DNA from 2 places in the Bacillus aquiflavi genome. Region 2 is predicted to be linked to the other one. Evidence: predicted binding sites of a transcription regulator. Region 2 holds the regulator's gene; the other holds the start of a gene.
The links. The regulator NrdR, encoded in region 2, represses ribonucleotide reductase genes. The targets are predictions, from matches to a motif close to AACACNATATATNGTGTT.

Region 1 (11,147 bases), 370 kb from region 2:
CGTACGGGTTATATCGGAAACATAGCCTTTATAATAAGCGCCAAAGTCAAGTGTAACAAAATCACCTTGTTCAATGATTTTCTCACTTGCAACCCCGTGAGGAAGAGCAGAACGGTAACCAGACGCGACGATAGTATCAAAAGACGAAGATGTCGCACCACACTTTCTCATAAAGAACTCAAGTTCATTCGAAACTTCAAGCTCACTTTTGCCTGGTCGAATGAAATCTAATATATGTTTGAACGCAGCATCAGCAATGTCTGCTGCTTCCTTTAATATCTTAATCTCTGAATCATTCTTAATCAAGCGTAACTTTTCAATTACCTCTGCAACTGGAATAAGCTGTCCCTCAATCACTTCTTTATATACCTTGTAGTTTGCGTAAGTGACATGTTCTTCTTCAAAACCAAGCTTGTTAATCCCAAGTTTTTTTGCTTGAATTCCTATTTCTTTTTCAATTTGACCTGAGTGCTGCACAATGTCATAGCCTTCCGCTTGTTTAGACGCTTGCTCAACATAACGAAAGTCTGTAATAAACACTGCTTTTTCCCCACTTATAAGTGCAACACCCGCAGTACCGGTAAAACCAGTCATATAACGGCGGTTATACATACTTGTAATTAACATCCCGTCAATTCCAAACCGGTCAAACTCACTTCGAAGCTTGTTCAGTTTCTCCATTTTCACACTCTCTCCCTTTTGCGTAGTCCAATAAAGCTAAGACTGCCAGTTCATATCCTGTTATCCCAAGGCCCACAATTTGGCCAATTGTGACAGGAGCCGTTACTGACACGTGACGAAATGATTCACGGGCATGAATGTTTGAAATATGTACTTCAATAACAGGAATATTAATTCCACTAATTGCATCACGAAGAGCATAGCTATAATGAGTTAAAGCCCCAGGATTTAAAACAACTCCTTCTATGCCTACACTTTGTGCGCGATGAAGTTGATCAATTAACGCACCTTCGTCATTTGACTGATAACATGTTACTTCAACTTCATATTTTTTTCCGAAGCAAGACACTTTTTCCTCAAGGCTTTTTAGCGTTTCGTGACCATAAACACCTGGCTCTCGTTGGCCAAGCAGATTTAAATTAGGACCATTTAATAATAATATTTTTTTCATGATCTTCTCCCGTAAAAAATGTTCTTTTTACATTCTATCATAACTTTTTTACGAAAAACTACTTTCATTATGATGTTGTCTGACTATTTTCTTTACTATGAAATTCATTTTCCTCATATGAAATAGAATACCCGATAAAAACACCGTAAAGAATATATAAACAAACCAATGTAATAATTGAATTTTTTTCTAATTTTCGAAGTGGCTCAACTTCAGGAAAAAATTGGATTCAGTATGAGAAACACAAGGAAAAATAATGCTACTCCGTAGCCGATTCCCGCCCACATACTCTTTATTTTTTTTTAAAAAAACACATAATAAAGCAGTGCCACACCAATCGATAAAAAACCGATAAGAAGGATTGAAATAACTATGCCGAGCCAACTGTTTTTCCAAGCGCCGACTGCCCATGGTTCCAAAATCATATTCGTACTAACTTCCGTTAAATTTAATCCATAACATATTTGACCGATGCTACTCCAAAAAACTCCAGCAATAAACCCCGTTACAATAGTTTTTCCGATAAAAGACATTTTATCTTCACGCTGATTTTGTTCCAAATTTTGCTGTTCTTCCGGCATCTTAAAACCTCCGCCTTTTTTTATAGAAACATTCGGTGTTACTCTTTTACTAATCATTTCATCTTATTATGTCCATGATCATTTATTACCTTGCATCATAATTAAAAACTGTAATATAGAGGTTTTAGCATTTTTTTAGTAAAATAAACTTAAGTACATATGCAGCTAATGTTTTTTGTGGTTATCGGTTGCTGTATGTGCAATTTGATATATAGGTTGGTGTTAGTTTCTATGACAAATCAAAAGCCCGTTTATGGCGGCCAAGCAGTCGTCGAAGGCGTCATGTTTGGTGGAAAACATCATTATGTTACTGCCGTTCGGAGAAAAGATCGTTCAATTGAATATTTCCGTTTGCCGCGAAAATCAAATAAGATGTTAACAAATTTTAAGCGAATTCCTTTTTTACGAGGAATTATTGCGATAATTGAAGCGAGTGCAAACGGATCAAAGCATTTAAATTTTTCTTCAGAACGATATGATGTTGCGCCCGAGGATGATTATTTAATAAAAGAGCAAGAAGGATCAAAGCTAACAATGATATTAGGTGTAGCTGTTATTGGCGTCCTCTCCTTTTTATTTGGCAAGTTTATTTTTACACTTGTTCCGGTTTTTTTAGCAGAATTGACTAGACCTATTTTTTCAGGAGATTTCGCGCAAATTTTTATTGAAAGTTTCTTTAAACTCATTCTTCTCCTGTTTTACATTTATTTTATTTCCATGACACCGATTATTAAACAAGTATTCCAATATCATGGTGCTGAGCATAAAGTAATCAACGCATTTGAAAATGATTTAGACTTAACAGTGGAAAATGTTCAAGCACAGTCACGACTGCATTATCGATGTGGCAGTAGTTTTATTTTATTTACAGTTATTGTCGGCATGTTTGTCTATATGCTTGTCCCAACTGAACCTTTATGGGTAAGGGTTGTAAATAGACTTGCTCTTATTCCAGTTGTTCTTGGAATTTCTTTTGAAGTATTACAGCTTACAAATAAGCTTCGTCATATTCCAATTCTAAAATATTTAGGTTTACCAGGACTATGGCTTCAATTGTTAACAACTAAAGAGCCAAAAGATGATCAAGTAGAAGTAGCTATTCATTCCTTTAAAGAACTGCTTCGTATGGAAAAAGAAACAGAAAAAAGTTTAAAAACCGAAGAAATTGTTTAAAGTAGTTTCATAAAGGTAATAATGCTGATGATGCTTTTATGTTTTATGGAGGTGGCTTTCTTGAAAAATCGCACATCTATTTACATTGTATATTCTCTAATCATATTGGGAGCCATTGGAATTATTTCAACTTTCATTTATAATCCAACCGGATTCATCCAATCAATCTTTATTACCGTGATTGTAATCGGGATTATTTATTTTTTAGTTAAAAATATAACGGGAAACAAAGAGAATCGTAAAGAGCAACAAGCATTTTTAAATGCAGCACGGAAATCCGCTAAACGTTTGAAACAAAAAAAAGAGCCGAGGAATCAAGCAATGAGTCCAAAGAGACCTATAGCCGTACGGAAAAAATCAGCAGCTCACTTAACCGTGATTGAAGGAAAAAAAGGTAAAAAGAAAAATCGAGCTCTATTTTGAGCTCGATTTTCTCATCATTCTTCGCTTCCACCCCGTATTGCGTGCTTCGACTGAAAAGCATTTTCAACCAATCTGATGGAATTTAAAATATGAGCTATGTCTACAAGCTAAGTGAAATTCTTTCAAACATTTTTTATGCAAAAATAATCTCAATAACTCCATGTTCTAAAAAAATGAGCGGCATGCTCTCTCCCAATTTTTAAAAGTTCGTGTTTTTTTTCGTTTGTTAAGTGAAATTCTGTTGTTAACACGCCTTCTGTCGGAATAAAAATAATATCTTTTTCATGTCGGCGTGAAATGTACCGAGCATCGTGAGCATTTTTCATCGTTTCAAATAAAGCAGAAAATAACTTAACAGCGTTTTTAATATCGTTTTGTTTGAATTCACTCATTTTATGACTTAACTTTATTCCTATTACTGGTCGAATTTTTTTCGTATTTTTAGTATCAAATAACCACATCGGAAAATTACTTAATACTCCGCCATCTACAATAATACTCGTTCCTTTTCTAGAACGAAGCTTAACGGGTTCAAAAAAATACGGCAAGCTACAGCTCATTCTAATTGCTTTTGCTATTGGAAAGGAGAGAGGCTGGATCCCATAGTCTTCTAAGTCATCAGGTAAAACTAGAAGACGTCCGTTTGTTAAATCTGAGGCGATAACCCTCAACGTATCTAGAGGAAGATCAGCAAATGTTTTTAAGCCTTTTTGAGAGAGCTTATCTGCAATCCATTGCTCAAGCTTGTTCCCTTTGTAAAGACCAAGATGCCAATACATTAATATCCATTTTGTTATCGGCATTGGCAACCACGGGTTTCGCACATCAAGAAATTCACTGACATCAAGCTCATCTATACAAGTAAAAATTTCTTTACTTGAGTAGCCTGCAGAAATAAGTGCAGCTATAATGGAACCTGCACTTGTTCCCGCAACACGCTTAAAACGAATGCCTTTCTTCTCTATTTCTTCAAAAGCTCCGACTAAGGCAAAAGCTTTTATACCTCCACCTGAAAAAACACCGTCTATGAACATTCTGCGCCACTCCTGTCGATGTATTACTTTGATACATCTTTAAGCAGCAAAGGTGAAAAATAGTACACTTCAGCTAAAAATATTGAGATTATAAGCCGCATTTTAATTGAGCGCCACAATTTGTACATGTGTTACAGCCGCCCATTTCTTCCACTTTTCCTTTTCGGCATACAGGACATGTATTGCCCACTTCAGAACCGATCGTTACATCTGTTGAGCGAAGATCGCTAATAGTATCTAGCAGTACAACATGCTGTTTACGTCTTTTTTCTAAGTCATCTTGTTCTTCAAAGCTGTTTTCTTCTGCTTTTAATGTTAATACTTGTGTATCTCGAGATCCATCAACATAGACAGTACCGCCTTTGGCACCACCACGGTATAAACGCTCATATACCTTTTCTACTTGTTCAACTGTATAGCCTCTCGGTGCATTTACTGTTTTGCTTATTGAACTGTCAATCCAGCGCTGAATGATACATTGAACATCAGCATGTGCTTCTGGCGATAATTCCATTGCGGTAATAAACCAATGCGGCAAATTGTTTGGATCTGCATTTGGATTCTCGTTTAAATATTCTTGAACGATATCGGCTTTTACTTCAATAAATTTACCTAGACGACCGCTTCGATAGTAAGAAAATGAAAAGTACGGTTCAAGTCCTGTTGAAACGCCAACCATTGTTCCTGTGCTTCCAGTCGGTGCAACTGTCAATAGATGAGAATTACGGATACCGTTAGCTAAAATATTTTCCCGAATATGTTCAGGCATTTTCTTCATGTAACCAGTATTGACAAACGCCTTGCGTAAAAGGCTTGTCTCTTTTTCTGTTTTACCAATTAAAAATGGGAAGCTCCCCTTCTCCTTAGCAAGCTTAACTGATGATTCATAAGCTGTCGTCGCAATCGTTTCAAATACTTTATCAACAAGTGCATTTCCTTCTGTAGAACCATATTCTGTCTCGCAATAAATGAGTAAGTCGTGAAGCCCCATAACACCTAATCCAACGCGACGCTCACCGAGTGCTTGCTGTTTATTTTCTTCAAGGAAGTATGGTGTAGCATCAATGACGTTATCCTGCATTCTTACACCAATTTCTACTGTCTTCTTTAATTTTTCATAATTAACGGTTTTCGTCTCTTTATCCGCCATTTCTGCTAAATTGACTGCTGCTAAATTACAGACAGAATAAGGTGCAAGCGGCTGTTCTCCACATGGATTTGTTGCAACTACTTTTTGTCCGTAGCTTTTAGCATTTGTCATCTCGTTTGCATTGTCAATAAAGAAAATGCCTGGTTCAGCGGAATAAGTTGCACATATGTTAATTAAATTCCACAGTTCAATCGCGTTTATTTTTTTATAAACGCGAACTTTATGGCCAAGCTTTTCCCACTCGCGTACATCTCCAATTTTGTGCCACTCTTCATTGTAATGCTTCATTTCATCATCTGTATAACCTTCAACGTCTGGGAAGCGCAGTTCATATTCTGCATCGTTTTCGACCGCTTCCATAAACTCTCTCGTTAAACATACTGAAATATTAGCACCTGTTAAAAATTCTGGATTATGAACGGCATATGTACCGCCAGTCGTTAATTTTTCTTCTGCTTCTTTTATAATCTTTTCATTAAATCCGCCATAGCCTGGAATGTTTTTATAATTTGCGATTCCTTGGTACATTGCTTGCTCCTGCGCTGTTAGCGGCGTGAACTTCAGCTTGTCCTTAGCATGTTTCTTAATCGTTTCATCTTTTGTGTTTTCTATTAAGAAACGTAAAATTCTTGGATTTTGCATTTTAGAAATAATAAATTCAATAATATCTGGATGCCAATCAGCAAGCATGAGCATCTGTGCTCCTCTTCTTGAACCTCCTTGTTCAACTAAATGAGTTAACTGCGCAATATCATTCATCCAAGAAACTGATCCGCTTGACTTACCGTTAACTCCTCGCGCTAATGAGTTGCGTGGACGCAGTGTACTTCCATTCGTCCCGACACCTCCGCCTCGACTCATAATTTCCATTACTTTATTGCGATGCTCGCCAATCCCTTCTCGGGAATCTTTTGGAAATGGCATCACGTAACAATTAAAATAAGTTACATCTGTCTCTGCGCCAGCCCCATATAAAACCCGACCAGCTGGAATAAAATTCAAACCGACTAGCTCATGATAAAATTTTTCAAACCATTCTTTTCGTTTTTCTTCTGTTTTTTCTACCGCTGCCAAGCCTGTTGCGTTACGTTTTGCAATTTGCTCATAAAAGAGCTCCAGCGGTTTTTCTATTACATCGAGACTGCGCTTTATGACACCAGTGTTCGCTTCCTTAGGATCATCAAGCACTCCGCGGAATTCTTCGTTTACTAAAACAGTAGCAGCTTTATTCTCCCAGTCAATTTCAAGTATAAATCCAAGACCTCTTGCTGGGAACTTAGGATCTTCTTTAATCGTTAATACGACAAAATCCCCTTCAGTAAGTGTAATTTTTTCAGTATCTTTGAACGTGTACCGATCAAGCATTACGAGGCGTGATACCCCTTTATGTGTAATTTTCATATCTTCGGTTATTGGATGAACTTGAGGGAATAAACCAATATCTTTATTAAGCCGTTTAAAATTAATACTCATGTTTCGATTTAACGCAACAGTCAAGACTTACAACCCCTTTATCATAAAATCAATCATTCATGCACTATATAAATAGGCTTTTTTTAAAGTACCCTAAATTTATCATACCGAAACCTCTAAATCAATATATAGTATGCTAATTATTTTTTCACCACAATATATTGTGTCCAATTCAAACATTCTCTTTTTTGTCAAACTTAAAAAGGACTAGAAAAAAGAGATTATGGGAGTTTTCAATTGTTTTTTAAGAGATTAAAATCATTATTGATAAATTTTAAAGGTTGTTTTTTTGGTTTTCATAGAATAAATCTGTCCTGTCGTTTTCAAAATAATATTGCAAACTCCTTATTATTATAATAAAAAAGTAATTTCGTCAACCTTGAAATCAGCAATCATTTTTAGCCAAAAAAAGAAAAAACGGCTAATTCCGCCGCTTCATCATGTTATCGTTTAAAATTCCATTCATCGTTTTCATATCGTTCTTTAGCGAGCTTATGTACGTACAAAAGTTCATCCTCACATAATTCATATGGCTCAAACTTAACATTTAACCCTTCTGCAAAGCCTAATTTAAAGGCTGTTTTTGCCTCTGAAATCGAGATAGTACGAGAGCTAATGTCATTAATTGCAACCGCTTTATTTTTAAAGCTTTTTTGCATCCGTTCTTTTACACGCTCATTTGGGTATTTGAATAAGCTGAATAACTTATCCTCATCGAGATCAAGCAAAATAGAACCGTGTTGGAGAATAACACCTTTTTGTCTTGTTTGTGCACTTCCAGCAATTTTCCGACCTTCTACAACAAGCTCATACCAGCTTGGAGCATCAAAGCACACGGCTGAGCGGGTATTGATTAAATTTCCTTTTTCTTCTGCTGTTTTTGGAATTGCAAAATAAGCATCTAGACCAAGATGATGGAAGCCTTTTAAAATACCTTCTGATATAACTCGATATGCTTCTGTTACAGACGCAGGCATATTTGGATGCATTTCAGAGACAATTACGCTATATGTAAGCTCATGCTCATGAAGAACTCCCCTTCCGCCAGTCGGACGCCGTACAAAACCAAGCTGATGTGCTTTTATTGCTTCGAGATTGATTTCTTTGTTAACCTTTTGAAAATAACCAATTGATAGAGTAGCAGGATCCCAACCATAAAAACGGACAATAGGAGGAATTCTCCCTTCACTATGCCAATCTAATAGCGCCTCATCTAAAGCCATATTAAAGGAGGGAGAACAGTCTCCAGAATCGATAAAATACCAAACTTCATTCTTCATATGAATTCCCTCATTTTAAACATGCAAGTATTTTAAGCAACCTATAGTTTATCAAAAAATAATAAAAAAAACAAAATAAATCTTCATAACTTTAACGCTCATGTTAATACTGCCACTTGAACAAAATAAAGCTGTAAAAAAGAATTTACAAAGCAATTCTTTAAATTGTAGACAAAATGAAGCTTAAAAGCAAAACAGCCCAAGACTGGTTGAAACTGCGTGAGTCAAGTCACCGAGCAACAAGTGAAGCAAATAAAAAAGACGTTCATAAGCTGATAACAAAGTGCAAGCAATGAATAATACGATTGATTGTCAATAGTTTGAAATCGTTTTTTTTAAAAAACGACTTTACTCTATACTAAAAAAAAGACTTATATAATTAGTATTGGTCTACAATTTTGGGAAGGGAGCAAAAAAAGTGGGAGTATTATATTTTCTACTTATACTTTTAGGAGCCATTATTACATATTCACTTATTACATGGCTTTATCAACGTAAAATAGTAAAACCATTAACCGAAGATGAATTTCGCGCGGGGTATCGAAAAGCGCAATTAATTGACGTACGAGAGTCTAATGAATTTGATGCAGGTCATATACTTGGAGCGAGAAATATTCCCCTTTCTCAAATGAAAATACGTCTACAAGAAATCCGTCCTGATAAACCCGTTTATTTATATGACCATACAGGCATTCGCAGCGGACGAGCTGCACAGATGTTACACCGAAAGGGCTACAAACAATTATACTATCTTCAAGGCGGCTTTAAAAAATGGACAGGAAAAATTAAAAAGAAAAAATAACTTAAATCAACCTAGAACCCTTTATAAAATAAACACAAAGGGTTCTAGCTTGCAAAATGAATGAAAATACAATTTCTCCTTATCATTCCTTGAACAAAGACAATATTACCCCAACATGGAAATTTACTAATTTCCCCAAAAACAAAAAGGTCCTGCCGTAATCGCAGAACCTTTTTTAAAAAACTGGCTAATTTATCGACTCATTGCCCTTCTTATGAATCAAAGAAGCAAGCATCCTCATGTTTCATATCGTCCATTGGGGCGTGTGAGACTGAAGACTCACGCGATTGAGCCTAAACAATCATAGCCTATTTATTTTTTTGATAACGTAAAATTGGTTTTCGTGCAGCTGTAGTTTCATCAAGCCGCCCAACAACTGTCGAATGCGGAGCTTCTTGAACAATCTCTGGATTTTCTTCAGCTTCTTTACTAATTTGAATCATCGCATCAATAAAAGCATCAAGTGTTTCTTTTGCTTCCGTTTCTGTCGGCTCAATCATAATACATTCTTCAACATTTAAAGGAAAATAAATAGTCGGCGGGTGATAGCCAAAATCTAGTAAACGTTTTGCAATATCTAATGTACGAACGCCAAGATTTTTTTGTCTTTTTCCGCTTAAGACGAATTCATGCTTGCAATGCTGATCAAACGGCAAGTCGTAATAAGGAGCTAGTCTTCGCATCATATAGTTTGCATTTAAAACAGCATATTCAGAAACAGCCTTTAGTCCATCAGGTCCCATAGAACGAATATATGTGTATGCCCGAACATTAATTCCAAAGTTTCCGTAATACGGCTTTACCCGACCAATTGATTGTGGACGATCATAATCTAGAATATATTCACCGTCCCGCTTAGTGACGACTGGTTTAGGTAAAAATGGAATAAGATCGGCCTTTACACCGACTGGACCTGAACCAGGCCCTCCCCCACCATGTGGACCAGTAAATGTCTTATGCAAGTTTAAATGGACAACATCAAAACCCATATCTCCTGGACGAGCCTTTGAAAGAACAGCATTTAAGTTGGCTCCATCATAGTAAACTTTTCCACCAGCGCCATGGACAATCTCAGCAATCTCTAAAATGTCCTCTTCAAACAGTCCGAGTGTGTTCGGATTTGTTAACATTAATGCAGCTGTTTCATCATTTACAGCCCGCTTTAAATCATCTAAATCAACAAGTCCTTTTTCGTTAGAACGAACAGTCACTATTTCCAAACCAGCAACGGTTGCAGATGCAGGGTTTGTTCCGTGAGCGGAATCAGGTACAATTACTTTCGTACGTTTAAAATCTCCGTTTGCCTCGTGATAAGCACGAATTAACATCAATCCTGTCCATTCTCCATGTGCACCAGCAGCAGGCTGTAACGTAACTTCATCCATTCCGGTAATTTCTTTCAAATGTTGCTGCAAGTCATACATAAGTTCTAATGCCCCTTGTACAGTGCTTTCATCTTGTAACGGATGAAGGTGAGCAAAACCATCAAAACGTGCTACATTTTCATTCACTTTCGGGTTGTATTTCATTGTACATGAACCGAGCGGGTAAAAACCTGAATCAACTCCATGATTGCGCCTTGAAAGAGCGGTATAGTGACGCATAATGTCTAACTCTGAGACTTCAGGTAGTTCAGGCTCTTCTTCACGCAAGTATCCATCAGGAAGAAGTTCAGCTAAGTCTATTTCTGGAACATCCATTTCAGGAAGACTATAGCCGATACGACCTGGTTTACTTAATTCAAAAACGAGCGGTTGATCTTGCTTATGCATGATAATCCCCCAATTCTGTTACAAATGTATCGATTTCTTCTTTTGTTCTAAGTTCTGTTACAGCAATTAACATATGATTTTTCAACTGTGGATAATCGCGCCCAAGATCATATCCACCGATAATCCCCTTTTCAATCAGCTTTTCATTCATCTCTTTGACTGATCGATTTAACTTTACAACAAACTCATTAAAAGATGATCCAGCAAATACTACTTCAAGGCCTTTCTTTTTAAATGCTTGTTTAGCATATTCAGCCTTTTGAAGGTTTGCAGCTGCCATTTCCCTAACACCTTTTTTACCGAGAGCTGTCATTGCAACAGATGCAG
Region 2 (11,147 bases):
TAGTATCAATTGACTTTAATACAGACGAACATTCTGCAATTATTGACGGATTATCTACGATTGTAATTGGTGGAAATAAAGTAAAAGTTCTTGCATGGTATGATAACGAATGGGGTTATTCTTGTCGTGTTGTTGATCTTACTAAATATGTTGCAGAAAAGTTAAAAAAAAGCGTTCCAGTTGAAATAGGCTAATTGTTTACGGTATCACTTAAAAACAATTTAATATATTTTTTTTTTTTAACAGAAAGGGAAAATGTTTTCTTTCGGCTTACTAAAATTTTAGTAAGCCGTTTTTCTTTTTAGTCATAAACTGAACAATTGAATGATAAACTCTACAGACTGTTGATATACGCTCGCCTTCATCGTTACTTGCACTTCGCTATAAACTCATGAATTATAGATGTTCTATTCGCTACCGCTATGTGTGGCGCGACTCGACTGAACAGCGTTTTCAAATCTTGTGAAAATCGATTTAATAATAATTTATCTACGAGGTTAATAATAAAATCTATTTAATGAGCCTTAAATTTAATCTCTGATTTTTAAAATTCTCCTAATAAAAAACACTTTAAAATCATATTGCAAAAAAAATTTAAACAAAGTATACTATTTTGCGTAAACTTCTTTACAACGGTATCGTAACTACTTAAAGGGTTAGGACCTCATTGGACTAACTTTCCCCCGTGGTAGTTATGTGCTAAAAAAAATGAGAATTTGGATTTAAAGGGGGAATTTGAATATGGAAACTATGGGAAGGCATGTGATTTCCGAATTATGGGGTTGTGATTTTACTATATTAAATGATCAGGAACAGATCGAACAAATTTTCGTAAATGCTGCATTAAAATCTGGAGCAGAAATTCGTGAAGTCGTATTCCACAAATTTGCACCTCAAGGTGTAAGTGGAGTTGTTATCATTTCTGAATCACATTTAACGATTCATACATTTCCTGAACATGGGTATGCAAGCATCGATGTTTATACATGTGGGGATTTAGATCCTAACATTGCTGCTGATTATATTGCTGTAGCATTAGACTCTAAAGCTTGTGAAAAAATTGAACTGCCCCGTGGCATAGGACCAATTCAAATAAATCAAAAGAAGACGAAGGTACTTTAAGAATAAACGTAACATTCTGAAAGCGATAAAATAAGGGTGTGCTGTCTTTAATAACGGATTCTGCTTTGAAACGCAAATATCTAATAAAGTACATCAAATCGCTTGCTTCATAACTAGTCTGAGGAAATCGATTATAATATTGACTTTATCTATAAAACGCTGTTGATCCCCAACCGCGTTTTTCTTTATTTTTTCCACCATTCTTCGGCTTTCCTTAAAATTTTTATTTTTACAACAGTATTATCTTTATTAAATTCTAAAACATCGCAGGCTAATTTACATCTATTTTCGTATGTTACTCTCGATATGCAACAAGTATTATCACACCCAAAAAACTTTATCTGAATTCAATGATCATTTTATAAAAAAAACATTAGCGTTGATTTATCAACAAAAATAATTGCCTAAAATTAAAGCTAAAAAATTTTGCATCCCCGTGTTGGAACCAGTTCCGTCTTTAGTAAGCTTTTATTAATGACAAATTATCTATTATACACTTGTACTATAATAAGCTTTTTAATAAGATATTAATATGGGTTTCAATTTAATATTTAAAAGGATTATACTAGTGAGCCGAAAGACTTTCATTTTTAAGCAAAGATTCACGAAAAAATCGTTAAGTTTAAACTAACATTTTTAGTGAAATCTCCGCTGATTCAAGTTTCACTATATTCGTTTATTTAAAAAACATACAAAGAAGATGATTCGGAGCTGATTTTAAATGAAATGCCCGGCATGTCAAAATAATAGTTCGCGAGTACTAGATTCAAGACCTGTTGATGAAGGAAGATCTATACGCCGCAGGCGAGAGTGTGAAAGTTGCGGATATCGCTTTACGACTTTTGAAAAAGTCGAAGAAATCCCGTTAATTGTTGTAAAAAAAGAAGGAACACGAGAAGAATTTAGTCGGGAGAAAATATTACGCGGCTTAATTAGGGCTTGTGAAAAACGACCAGTTGCTTTAAAGCAGCTAGATGAAATAAGCTATGAAATCGAAAAAGAGCTTCGCAGCCAAGGAGTTGCGGAAGTAAAAAGCGAAGTTGTCGGAGAAATGGTTATGGATAGACTTGCAAAAGTTGATGAAGTAGCGTATGTAAGATTTGCTTCGGTTTATCGACAATTTAAAGATCTAAACGTTTTTATAGATGAATTAAAAGAAATTATAAAAAAAGAAAAATCATAACGGAGCTAAAAAGATTTATCTTTTAGCTTAAAGCTTATAGACAAAGTAAATATTTCCTCAGACTGAATGAAAACGCTTGTCAGTCGAGGCGCGCCGCATGAGGCGGAAGCGAATAAAACATATCGTTTATGAGCTTACACCGAAGTGCAAGTAACAAAGAATGCAAGCGTTTGTCAATAGTCTAAGAGCTAAAAGACTTATCTTTAGCTCTTTTTTTAGCTAAGAAAGGGTATGAGTGTATATATGACACAACATTGGCAGGAGCTATTACCAGTTGATCATTATCTCGTGTCTTCAGACGGTCTTCTTCATGATTACGATCGGAAAGTATTATCATTTTTATATCAACCGTTAATTGGCTCGACATGTTTTAGTTTATACATGACTTTATGGGCACAGCTCGAGGAAAATCGATTATATTCAACTCCTTCCACGCACCATAGCCTGATGAATTTAATGGATATGAATTTAAAATCAATTTACAATGCTCGATTAAAGCTAGAAGGAATCGGTTTACTAAAAACCTTCGTACGTACTGAAGATGATGTTCGCTCATTTGTATATGAGCTCCGCCCACCGCTTACACCAGAACAATTTTTTTTAGATGGGATGCTAAACATTTATTTATATAAAAAAATTGGTAAAAATCAGTATATGCGTTTAAAACAATTTTTTAGTGATGAAAAAATAAAAAAAGATAAACATTATAATGAAATAACAAAACAATTTCAAGATGTGTTTGCCTCAGCTAATTTACCAAGTATTCAGCATAAAGAAGAAATGATCCAAAAGTTACATTATGAACGGGATATGCAATTTATTGGAAGAAACGAACAAAAAAGTGTGAAAATCACTGAATCTGTTTTTGATTTTGACTTATTATTAGCTGGATTAAAAGAATCACTCGTTCCAAAAAAAACTTTTCATCCAAAGGTAAAAGAAGCGATCAGCAAGCTTGCTTTTTTATATGGAATTGATCCAATCCAGATGAAAAATATTGTAGTTAGTGCTCTTTCCATTGATAATGAAATAGATATTGAGGAGCTCCGTAAATCTGCCCGGGATTGGTATCAGTTTGAGTATCAGGATAATCTCCCGAGTTTAGTAGATCGAATACAGCCGGTTGTTCATCATACACAAGCGAACGAACCAAAGACAAAGGAAGAAGAACTCATTCATTATTTAGAAACAACATCACCACGCCAACTATTGGTTGATATATCAGGAGGAGCAGAGCCGTCAAAAACGGACTTGCAAATGATTGAAAATGTTATGTTTAATCAAAAGCTCCTTCCAGGCGTTGTAAATGTGCTTATTCAATATGTAATGTTAAAAACAGATATGAAATTATCAAAAAGCTATGTTGAAAAAATCGCCAGCCATTGGTCTCGTAAAAAAATTAAAACAGTAAAAGAAGCAATGGAATTAGCCAAAAATGAACATCGCCAATATATGGAATGGGCACAAGGGAAAAAAGAATCAAGAGGAAACAATAAAAAAACTCCAATTCGTATAGAAAAGCTTCCAAGTTGGTTTATTAAACAGAAACAAGAAGTTGACCAACAACAAAGTGTACAAAATGATGAAGCTGACTTTGAAATGAAAAAGCGGAACCTTGAAAAAAAATTAAAAAAAAATAAAAGTGGAGGTGAATCATGATGCAAAAGATTAATGATACGTTACGGAAACTAGCAAATAAAAAGGACTTTCAGCAACGGTATGAAGTAATAAAAAAAAAAATAATGACCAACGAAGAGATTCAATCTTTTTTGAGAAAAAATCAACGTGAAATATCTCAGGAAATGATTGATAGGAGCTTAGGAAAATTATATGAGTACACCGCTCAAAGTAAGGAATGTAACCGGTGCCCAAGTCTCGATGGATGTGTAAATATGATGAAAGGCTTCCACCCTCATATTGTAATTCACGGAAATAATATTGATTTACAATATGAACGGTGCCCTCGAAAAGTTCTGCATGATGAAAGAAGGAAACATGAGCGGTTAATTCAAAGTATTTACGTGCCAAAGGAAATTTTAAATGCCTCTCTAGGCGAAATAGAGCTAAATAAAGGGAGAATAAAGGCTATTGAGCTTGCGGCAACATTTGTAGATAACTTTAATAAAAATGAAAAAGAAAAAGGATTATATTTTTATGGTAAATTTGGAGTAGGAAAATCTTATATACTTGGGGCAATTGCAAATGAACTTGCTAAGAAGGGAGTTTCTTCTTTAATCGTTTATGTACCAGAATTTCTACGAGAGATGAAAAGCGCTATTGGCGATCAAACTATAGATGTAAAGCTGGAGACGATAAAAAAGGCTCCAATTTTAATGCTCGATGATATTGGGGCAGAGACAATGAGCAGTTGGGCTAGAGATGAAGTACTGGGAACAATTTTACAATTTAGGATGTTGGAAAGCCTACCTACTTTTTTTACGTCGAATTTTGATCTTGAAGAGCTCGAGCATCATTTAACATATAGTCAGCGTGGGGAAGAAGAACGATTGAAAGCTGCCCGGATTATGGAACGAATTAAATATTTAGCTAAACCAGTTCATGTAGATGGACCAAATCGTCGCCTTTAAACTAAATTAAAGGACAAATGAATAATAGTAAGGCAGTGATCAACCGCCCTTAACAAGTTTCACTTTATGGCAGGTATTCGATTATTAGATTACCTGTTTTTAATTTGGCTCTGTTTAGCAATGTTATATCGCATAGCTTTAATTAACAATAGTAAAATTTCACACTGAAGTGCTAACCATTAAAAAAATATAAAATAGGCATAAATCTTTCACAAGCTGTTATAACAAGGAAACAACCTGTTATTAGGTGTTTCATTTTGGAAAAGCAACTATATAACTCACTTCTATTTTAAACAAGTCCCCCATATATATAAAATCAGAGATTTAAAAGGGGGGATTTGATTGATCGAGATCACCTTTCAGCATAAAGAGGATGCAAAAAAACTATATAATCAACTTTATAAAAACTTTTCAGCTTTGCAGCAAAAAGATTTTCTTCTTTCAATAGAAGATTCCCATATAGTGAAACTAACAGGACCCCGACCGTTACGAGGAGAAGATTTAAAGCTTGTTAAAGAAACATTTCGAAATTTCATTCTTTATGAAAAGCGAGATGATTGGTTTCGCAACATGATAAGTGAGCTGTTTTTATTTCATGACCCGGAAGAACAACGGCAAATTTTGGAGATTATTTACTCATTGTTAGAAGGGGATCGGGAGGAACTGTTTCCATTTTTGGTGGATATCGGAGTTGAAGAAAATGTTACTGCAACAATTGATGGGATGTTTGAAGACAATATTTCTTTTTCTTTTGATTCATTTATTAAATTTCGGATGCGTTCATTTATGGCTAATTTAGAAAAATACGTAGAAGTTGCGATAGATGAATATAAAATGGAGCAGGAATATCAAATGTTTATCCAAACATTAAGAGACTTTTTAAGTGGACGAGGGGCGAAGCTGACTGAACTGCATCTGTTTATTGATGAAGGTGTAACATTTTTTGATGAATATTTAAATGAAATAAAACGAAGTGTACTTACGAAAATGATTGATCGCAAGCTGCTCTCAAATCATCCAGTTTATGTTGATTCGATAACAATTGCACCATTACTATCGATTGCTCCTCATGTCATTTATGTTTATACAACAGACTCTGAACAACCACTTGTAAGAACGATCCAAAACATATTTGAAGAACGGGTTACAATTCATTCTTACGAAGCATTTTATCAAAAAAAATTTTATTTATCTAAAGTGGAAGAAAATTCGTAAATGCACCCCCTTGATTTTCCTTATTTAAAGAACTATAATAACCTACATAATAAACATTGATTAAATTAAAGGTTATGATAAGGACAAGGGTATTCTTTTACGGTTTTCAGAGAGGGGAGGCATGGCTGAAACCTTCCTAACACGAGATGAATGCCTACCACCTTTAAACTTCAGCTATGAACGTGAAACGAAAGCAAGTATACAACGTGAAACAAGTATTGGCTGACGGAAAAAACCGTTATCTTAGCTAGGAGTCATTAATTGTCGAGCATAAGCTTAAGAAGCCGCTTGAGAACCTAGAGCGTGCCAATAGCACGTGAGGCTTGATCGATTTCAAGCAAGGCAGATCGTCGCTCATTCATATCCTGTCGCCTTTTTGTCGAATGAGAAGCAAGAAGATCAAGGCGCGCAGGAGGAGAGCAACCGGAGCGTGCCAATAGCACGTGAGGTTTGATCGATTTCAAGCAAGGCAGATCGTCGCTCATTCATATCCTGTCGCCTTTTTGTCGAATGAGAAGCTAGAAGATCAAGGCGCGCAGGAGGAGAGCAACCGGAGCGTGCCAATAGCACGTGAGGCTTGATCGATTTCAAGCAAGGCAGATCGTCGCTCATTCATATCCTGTCGCCTTTTTGTCGAATGAGAAGCAAGAAGATCAAGGCGCGCAGGAGGAGAGCAACCGGAGCGTGCCAATAGCACGTGAGGTTTGATCGATTTCAAGCAAGGCAGATCGTCGCTCATTCATATCCTGTCGCCTTTTTGTCGAATGAGAAGCTAGAAGATCAAGGCGCGCAGGAGGAGAGCAACCGGAGCGTGCCAATAGCACGTGAGGCTTGATCGATTTCAAGCAAGGCAGATCGTCGCTCATTCATATCCTGTCGCCTTTTTGTCGAATGAGAAGCAAGAAGATCAAGGCGCGCAGGAGGAGAGCAACCGGAGCGTGCCAATAGCACGTGAGGTTTGATCGATTTCAAGCAAGGCAGATCGTCGCTCATTCATATCCTGTCGCCTTTTTGTCGAATGAGAAGCTAGAAGATCAAGGCGCGCAGGAGGAGAGCAACCGGAGCGTGCCAATAGCACGTGAGGATTGATCGAGTTCAAGCAACGCAGATATTCGCAGCTTATCATTCGACAAAATGAGAACTAGGGTGGAACCACGTGTTGAACCAATAATACAACCCGTCCCTTTTATAGGGACGGGTTTTTTTAATTTTAGAAACTTAAAAGGAGGAGCAAAAATGTCACAAATTATCAACATTTCATTTCCAGATGGGGCAGTAAAGGAATTTCCTAAAGGAACAACAACTGAAGAGATTGCTGCATCTATTAGTCCTGGATTGAAAAAAAAGGCGATTTCTGGAAAAATAAATGGTGAAATGTATGATCTTCGTCGGCCAATAAAAGAAAATGGTGCACTCGAAATTATCACGCAAGACCGAGAAGAAGCTTTAGAAATACTGCGCCACAGCACAGCTCATTTAATGGCACAAGCAGTGAAGCGACTATATAAAAATGTAAAGCTTGGCGTAGGTCCGGTAATTGAAGGTGGTTTTTATTATGATATTGATATGGAAGAATCTTTAACACCAGAAGATTTGCCACTAATTGAAAAAGAAATGGCGAAAATTATAAACGAAAATATAGAAGTTATTCGCAAAGAAGTATCTCGAGAAGAAGCAATCCAACTTTTTGAAGAGATTGGAGATGAATATAAACTTGAATTAATTGAGGCAATTCCCGAAGGAGAGGTAGTAACCGTATACGAGCAAGGGGAATTTTTTGATCTTTGCCGGGGAGTTCACGTTCCGTCAACTGGAAAAATTAAAGAGTTTAAACTGCTCAGTATTGCTGGGGCTTATTGGCGAGGCGATAGTAAAAATAAAATGCTTCAGCGCATATACGGTACTGCATTCTTTAAAAAGGCTGATCTTGAGGAACATCTTCGTCTTCTTGAGGAAGCAAAGGAAAGAGATCATCGTAAACTAGGCAAAGAGCTAGATCTCTTTATGATTTCACAAAAAGTCGGGCAAGGATTGCCTTTATGGCTACCGAAAGGAGCAACAATTCGACGCATAATAGAACGTTATATTGTAGACAAAGAAGTTCGCCTCGGTTATGATCACGTTTATACACCTATTATGGGAAGTGTTGAGCTTTACAAAACATCGGGACATTGGGATCATTATCGGGATGACATGTTTCCTGTTATGGATATGGATAACGAACAGCTTGTTCTCCGTCCAATGAACTGTCCACATCATATGATGTTGTATAAAAAAGGTATCCATAGTTATCGTGAATTACCAATTAGAATTGCTGAACTCGGGACAATGCATCGTTATGAAATGTCAGGTGCATTAGCAGGGTTGCAGCGTGTTCGTGGAATGACCTTGAATGATGCTCATATATTTGTTCGTCCAGATCAAATTAAAACAGAGTTTAAACGTGTCGTTCAACTGATATTGGACGTATATAAAGACTTTGAGATAAATGATTATTCATTCCGTCTATCTTATCGTGATCATGAAGATACAGAGAAATATTATGATGATGATGAAATGTGGGAAAAAGCACAAAGCATGTTGAAAGAGGCGATGGATGAATTAGGGCTTGAATATTTTGAAGCTGAAGGAGAAGCGGCATTTTACGGTCCTAAGCTTGATGTTCAAGTAAAAACAGCTCTTGGCAAAGAGGAGACATTGTCAACTGTTCAACTTGACTTCTTGCTTCCTGAGAAATTTGATCTCACATATATAGGGGAAGACGGTAAACAGCATCGTCCTGTCGTGATTCATCGCGGCGTCGTTTCTACTATGGAGCGTTTTGTTGCCTTTTTAATTGAAGAGTATAAAGGTGCGTTTCCAACTTGGCTTGCACCTGTTCAAGTTCAAGTTATTCCTGTTTCACCATCTGTTCATTTTGATTATGCAAAAGAAGTAGAAAGTAAATTAAAAGCAGAAGGTTTTCGTGTTGAACTAGATAGTCGTGATGAAAAGATTGGTTATAAAATTCGCGAGGCACAAATGCAAAAAATCCCTTACATGCTCGTTGTCGGAAATAATGAAGTAGATGAAAAAACTGTTAATGTTCGTAAATATGGAGAGAAAAAATCTGAAACAATCTCGTTTGCAGATTTCGTTACAGCTTTAAAAGAAGAAGTAACGTTGTAAATGCATATTGTTGTCGTATGTTATAATATGATGTGAAGGAATATCCTATTTGACATTGTCTCAACAATTATGTTATATTAGAAAAAGTGAAAATGGAATACGGGTTTGAGGAAAAGAAGAAGCACCCGCTTCTCACCTGATTAACGCAAAGATTGCAGTTGGCAGGTTCTACGTGAGCAAACTATTATTAATTTCTGTTCGCAAAGTGTGGGTGTTTTGACATCTGCACTTTTTTTATTGATGCGGCTGTCCAACTATAATACGGTGATTCTTAACCCAAACATGTATTCGTTATATAAAACTTGGAGGTGTCTAACTATTAGCAAGGACATGATGGTAAACGATGGTATTCGTGCAAGGGAAGTTCGTCTCATTGATCAAAATGGCGGGCAGCTTGGAATTAAATCCAAACATGAAGCTCTGGAAATTGCTGCACGAGCTAATCTTGATGTAGTGCTTGTTGCTCCAAACGCAAAACCGCCTGTAGCTCGGATTATGGATTACGGAAAATTTAAATTTGAGCAACAAAAGAAGGACAAAGAAGCACGTAAGAAACAAAAGGTTATTAACATAAAGGAAGTTCGCCTCAGTCCAACAATCGAAGAGCATGATTTTAAAACGAAGCTTCGCAATGCTCGTAAATTTATAGAAAAAGGCGATAAAGTAAAAGCATCTATTCGTTTTAAAGGTCGTGCAATTACTCATAAAGAAATTGGTCAACGTGTATTAGACCGTTTTGCAGGGGAATGTGCTGATGTGGCGATGATAGAATCTTCTCCTAAAATGGATGGTCGCAGCATGTTTTTAGTTTTAGCACCTAAAAACGAAAAGTAATAAGGAGGAATACGAAAATGCCAAAAATGAAAACTCACCGTGGCGCTGCAAAGCGTTTCAAAAAAACTGGAACTGGTAAATTAAAGCGTGCTCATGCTTATACAAGCCATATGTTCGCAAATAAAACTCAAAAGCAAAAACGTAAGCTTCGTAAAGGAACACTCGTATCAAAAGGCGATTTCAAACGTATTCGTCATTTATTGGACAACATTAAATAATCTTGAACGATTTGATTTTTAAATAGGAGGGAATTAACATGCCACGTGTAAAAGGCGGTACAGTTACTCGCAGACGTCGTAAAAAAGTTCTTAAATTAGCAAAAGGTTATTACGGATCAAAGCATGCATTATATAAAGTCGCAAATCAACAAGTAATGAAATCTTATATGTATGCTTATCGTGACCGTCGTCAGAAAAAACGCGATTTCCGTAAGCTATGGATTACTCGTATCAATGCAGCAGCACGTATGAATGGTCTTTCTTACAGCCGTTTAATGCATGGTTTAAAGCTTGCTGGGATTGAAGTAAACCGTAAAATGCTTGCCGATCTTGCAGTAAGTGATGAGAAAGCATTTGCTAATTTAGCAAACGCTGCAAAAAGTCAATTAAATAAGTAATGAAAATATTTAGCCATTCTTTTAAGGTAAGGATGGCTTTTCTTATTGATCAGGAATATAAAATCACAATTTTGAATCATGCTCGTAAACGTTCAGATAAATTCAGGGTAGGAGTTCAGATGAATGGGCTATAAAACAGTGGTGTGATTAAGGTGTATTTTAAAGGATCTGATACTTAATTGTTGCAAAACTTTTATCATCTTAACACTTAAGCTTTTACTCTTGTCCTTCAGATAACTTTCATTATCTCTAAATGCTCTCAAAAAACAATGAGATCTCTTATGGGGGGAATCCTCATATGAAATTAATATACAATGTGATAGATTAAATAAATAATAGATAATGAACGTCAAATAAATATTAAAATGCCTCCATATGAAATATCATCTATAATATTTTATGCCTTCGAAAAATTGGTTAT

Region 1: K6959_RS10820 (vitamin B12-dependent ribonucleotide reductase) is a predicted target of NrdR. The motif match lies at 7,117-7,134, and genes of this name have one in related genera.

The regions. Positions count from the first base shown of each region.
Region 1 is NZ_CP082780.1:2,233,732-2,244,878, forward strand. It holds gene K6959_RS10790 (M24 family metallopeptidase) at 1-681, opposite strand, end outside; gene aroQ (type II 3-dehydroquinate dehydratase) at 653-1,132, opposite strand; partial or broken gene K6959_RS19850 (YqhR family membrane protein) at 1,200-1,713, opposite strand; gene K6959_RS10805 (DUF1385 domain-containing protein) at 1,945-2,886, shown strand; gene K6959_RS10810 (SA1362 family protein) at 2,947-3,309, shown strand; gene K6959_RS10815 (patatin-like phospholipase family protein) at 3,459-4,343, opposite strand; gene K6959_RS10820 (vitamin B12-dependent ribonucleotide reductase) at 4,432-6,990, opposite strand; gene K6959_RS10825 (lipoate--protein ligase family protein) at 7,410-8,246, opposite strand; gene K6959_RS10830 (rhodanese-like domain-containing protein) at 8,665-9,048, shown strand; gene gcvPB (aminomethyl-transferring glycine dehydrogenase subunit GcvPB) at 9,357-10,820, opposite strand; partial or broken gene gcvPA (aminomethyl-transferring glycine dehydrogenase subunit GcvPA) at 10,813-11,147, opposite strand, start outside.
Region 2 is NZ_CP082780.1:2,604,248-2,615,394, reverse strand. It holds gene K6959_RS12665 (glyceraldehyde-3-phosphate dehydrogenase) at 1-194, shown strand, start outside; gene speD (adenosylmethionine decarboxylase) at 742-1,122, shown strand; gene nrdR (transcriptional regulator NrdR) at 1,844-2,305, shown strand; gene K6959_RS12650 (replication initiation and membrane attachment family protein) at 2,549-3,964, shown strand; gene dnaI (primosomal protein DnaI) at 3,964-4,893, shown strand; gene K6959_RS12640 (putative sporulation protein YtxC) at 5,236-6,108, shown strand; gene thrS (threonine--tRNA ligase) at 7,345-9,276, shown strand; ribosomal protein L20 leader region at 9,384-9,517, shown strand; gene infC (translation initiation factor IF-3) at 9,559-10,110, shown strand; gene rpmI (50S ribosomal protein L35) at 10,128-10,328, shown strand; gene rplT (50S ribosomal protein L20) at 10,367-10,726, shown strand.